DNA from 2 places in the Lysinibacillus sp. FN11 genome. Region 1 is predicted to be linked to the other one. Evidence: riboswitches for the same ligand, from Rfam matches in the RefSeq annotation. Region 1 holds a riboswitch; the other holds the start of a gene.
The links. A riboswitch is a leader RNA that binds a small molecule or an ion and turns the genes downstream of it on or off. The one in region 1 is predicted to bind lysine.
Positions count from the first base shown of each region.

Region 1 (2,211 bases):
AATGGAATCAACATCCCGATTGCACCAATCGCTAAAATATAAAACAAAAGAATACGCCAAAATACAGATTTAACAGCCTTCGGAATATTTTTACCAGGATTATCTGTTTCACCAGCTGTAATTCCTAGTAATTCTGTCCCTTGGAATGAAAATCCTGCAGCTAGGAAAATACCAAATGTAGCAAGGAAGCCACCATGGAATGGCCCATCACTAACAAAGAAATTAGTAAAACCTACAGGAGCCTGCCCACCTAAAATACCAAAAATCATTAGTAAGCTAATGATAATAAAAACAATAACCGTTGCTACTTTAATCATGGCAAACCAATATTCACTTTCACCATAACTTTTTACGGATAGTAAATTAAACGTCAATACAACAGCAATAAATAATACTGTCCAAAGTGCTGATGAGCTATCTGGGAACCAATATTTCATAATTAATGACACAGCAGCAATTTCGGCAGCTATGGTGATTGCCCAGTTATACCAGTAGTTCCAGCCTAATGCAAAGCCCAAAGCGGGATCTACAAATTTGGTTGCATACGTACTAAATGAACCTGATGATGGCATATAGGCAGCCATTTCCCCTAAGCTTGTCATTAAAAAATACACCATAATACCGATTAAAGCATAGGCAAGCAAAGCTCCCCCAGGCCCTGCCTGAGCAATAGCACCTCCACTGGCTAAAAATAGCCCCGTACCAATTGTACCGCCTAAAGAAATCATTGTAATATGACGGCTTTTTAATTCTTTTTTCAGCTTCGGCGCTTTATGTCCGAGCTGATTTACTTTTATTTCACTCACGATATAGCTTCCTTCCTATTTATGAGGCAAAAAAATGCCATCACATATACACTGTGATGGCTACGTTAATCCTCAGTTTTTCCTACATGATAGCTCAACACGTTGTACAAACGTGACAGTTCTGTTCCTTTCGGAGACAGCCCCAGCATGAGGTTTTCAAGTCCCCTCACACTTCGGCAATATTTCCTTTCAGCTAATCTCATCAATGCTTGTCATTTCAATTAGCATACTTATAAATATCGCGACCTCTACCTCAATACAAACATGAGGCATATAATTATTAAATTTATGATGTTTATTATACTAACATAAGACCATAGACATTTCAATACCGTAAGAAATGTTCCGTATTTTATGAATCTTCTACTATTTTTAATAGTGTGATAAAGTGTGATAGTAGTTCAATTAGAATGGTTATTATTAGGGGGGATTTATTTTGACTACAAATGATCATACCACTAGTTATCCAAGTAAAAAAATTAGCTGGAAAGGAACAACCTTACTTTTAGTCTTTGGCGTTATCTTTATAGCCTCTACATTACGAATGCCACTAACTGTTGTTGGTCCAATTATATCCTTTATCCGTGAAGATCTTGGAATATCTAATGTATTGGCAGGCTTTCTAACAACAATTCCATTGCTGGCTTTTGCTATTATATCTCCATTTGCACCAGTTGTAGCACGCAAACTAGGGCTTGAGCTAACATTATTTTTATCAACTTTTCTCTTGGCCTTAGGAATTGTCCTACGTTCACTTGGTACGACAGAATTACTTCTATTGGGTACTGTGTTAATTGGCGTAGCCATTTCTTTTGGAAATGTACTAATTCCAGGATTATTAAAATTAAAATTTCCATATCATGTGGGTTTATTAATGGCCTTTTTCACCATGTCCATGAATTTTACTGCTGGCCTTGGAGCTGGTATTAGCTATCCGATAGCTAATTCATCGTTAGGCTGGCAAGGTGCGCTTTCCATTGCACTCATACTCGTTCTAATTACAATCCTAATTTGGATACCTCAACTAAAGTCAAATTACCCAGAACCAGTTACTACATCTAAAAAGACCAGTACACCTTTATGGAAATCACCTGTTACTTGGGCTGTCACAGGGGCAATGGGTTTACAGTCTTTATTATTCTATACAACAGCAGCGTGGATACCTGAGATCTATATTGCTCAAGGTTTAGCGCCTGATAAAGCTGGCTGGATGTTTTCAATCATGCAATTCTCACAAGTACCAATGGCTTTGGCAGTGCCTATTATTGCAGGTAAAATTACTTCTCAACGCCCACTTGTATTGATGTTTACATCCTTCTATTTAGTAGGCTTTGTTGGAGTTGTCATGGAATGGACAAGTCTTGGGGTCCTGTGGATGGTTCTTCTAGGGTTAGCAGGTGGTTCT
Region 1 covers NZ_CP102383.1:4,585,351-4,587,561, reverse strand. Annotated here, with positions in the region: gene NP781_RS24015 (amino acid permease) at 1-806, opposite strand, end outside; lysine riboswitch at 889-1,065, opposite strand; gene NP781_RS24010 (CynX/NimT family MFS transporter) at 1,243-2,211, shown strand, end outside.

Region 2 (2,211 bases), 1.6 Mb from region 1:
TCTACCATTACCAGATTTAGTCTTAATTGATGGTGGTAAGGGACAAATGGAAGTAGCCCGTGAAGTACTAGAAGATGAGCTTGGTCTTGTTATACCGATTGCTGGTTTAGCCAAGGATGATAAGCATAATACTTCTCAGCTATTGTTTGGTGATCCACCAGAAGTGATTAGCTTAAAACGTACAAGTGATGGCTTTTATTTATTACAACGAATTCAAGACGAAGTCCATCGCTTTGCTATTACCTTCTTGCGTCAACAGCATGAGAAACATGCCATTCAATCTGTATTAGATCATATTGAAGGGGTAGGACCAAAACGAAAGCAACAGCTGCTTAAACATTTCGGTTCAGTCAAAAAAATTCGAGAGGCGAGCGAGCTAGCATTACAGGAGGCTGGGATGCCTGCTAATTTAGCAAGCCAAATTTTTAGCTATTTTCAGCAACAATCATTGTCAAAGGAATAGGCATGTGCTATGGTTATAAATAACATTGTTTTCAATGTTATGGAGAGTCAACTGCGTGACTAGTTTGTTTACGCTAAGGCTTAATGAATTGAATACATTCACTTTAAAGTGATGATAGAGGTGCAAGATTCAAGAGTAACGCGATGGAGGATGGACAAGTCCAGAGATATTGTGTGAAAGGGGAGCTTGCCGAAGTGCAGTATTGTTGTTCCATTGCTGTACTGGTTTTGCATTTAAGAAATGTAAGACTGTCGATTCTAAACGTTTCGGAGAGCTATCACACATGCGCAAGTTACGATTATTGTACATGTTATAGGCAGCTTTCACGTTATGTGGAGGCTGCCTTTTGGTTTTCCAGAAACTGTTTTACACCTCATGATTTTGTAAAATATATGAACTGGAAGGGAGAACGAAAGAAATGGCTAAAATCGTGATGAAGTTTGGAGGAGCTGCATTAGCTTCTACTGAACAAATCCAAGAGGCTGCTAGGAAAGCGATTGCTCAAAAGGACAAAGGATTTGATGTAGTAGTGGTCGTTGCAGCAATGGGACACACTGCGAAAGAGATGAAATTGATGGTACACCAACTAACTGACGATGTGTCGAAAAGAGAATTAGATGCAGTGTTGTCAACTGGCTCTCAATTATCAAGTGCTTTATTTGCCATCGCCTTGCAGGAAGCAGGCTATGAGGCTGTGTCTCTAACGGGATGGCAAGCTGGTATACATACGGATGGTATGTATCGGCATGCTCGTATCGACTATATAGATATTAATCGAATGGAAGAACACTTTGCACAGGGACAAATTGTGGTTATTGCTGGAGAACAAGGGATTGACGAAGAGCACAATATCACCATGCTTGGGAAAGGTGGAGCTGAAACAGCTGCTGTTGCACTTGCCATAGCATTGGAAGCGGAGAGAGTAGATATGTATACAAATGTGGATGGTGTTTATACAGCAGATCCACGATATGTTACAAATGCCCAAAAGCTACAGGAAATTTCCTATGATGAAATGTTGGAGTTATCTAATTTAGGGTCTCATATCATACATCCTCGTGCGGTGGAGTTAGCGAAAAAATTTCAAATGCCTGTTATTATACGCTCCAGTTTAATAGAATCAGTAGGCACTTTATTGAAGGAGGAAGTGGAAATGGAAAAAAATTCAGTCGTTCGTGGTGTTGCATTTGAATCAGATATTATTCGTTTAACAGTAGGGTATGATGCTTTTTCCAATGCTTCATTAGCAGATATATTTATGGTGCTTGCAGAGAACCGTATTAATGTTGATATTATTGTCCAAGCCATTATTGATGGGTTGAAGCCAACTGTATCGTTTTCCATTTTAAAAGAGGAATTTGCGAAAGCATTACGTGTTTTAGAGGATAGTAAATTATCACTCGGATTTAGTTTTGCTGACTTCGAAATTGGACTAGCAAAAGTTTCTATTATTGGTTCAGGCATGGCTTCCAATCCAGGCGTTGCCGCTCGTATGTTTGATCGGTTACGTCGCGAAAATATCCCTGTAAAAATGGTTAGTACTTCTGAAATAAAAGTGTCCGTTGTTGTACCACAGGATGATATGATCCAAGCAGCTAATGCTCTCCATGATGAGTTTAATTTAGAGCAAGCACTTTACATATAATAATAGAAGAAACAGCATTTTATGTAATTGACCGAAATAAAAGGAAGAAAAAAGAAGGATTGTCATCCCAATCTTTAATGGGAGACAATCCTTTTTAATTATT
Region 2 covers NZ_CP102383.1:2,937,279-2,939,489, reverse strand. Annotated here, with positions in the region: gene uvrC (excinuclease ABC subunit UvrC) at 1-463, shown strand, start outside; lysine riboswitch at 571-748, shown strand; gene NP781_RS15635 (aspartate kinase) at 882-2,108, shown strand; gene NP781_RS15630 (YslB family protein) at 2,207-2,211, opposite strand, start outside.
Region 2: another riboswitch for lysine. It lies ahead of NP781_RS15635 (aspartate kinase); the one in region 1 lies ahead of NP781_RS24015 (amino acid permease).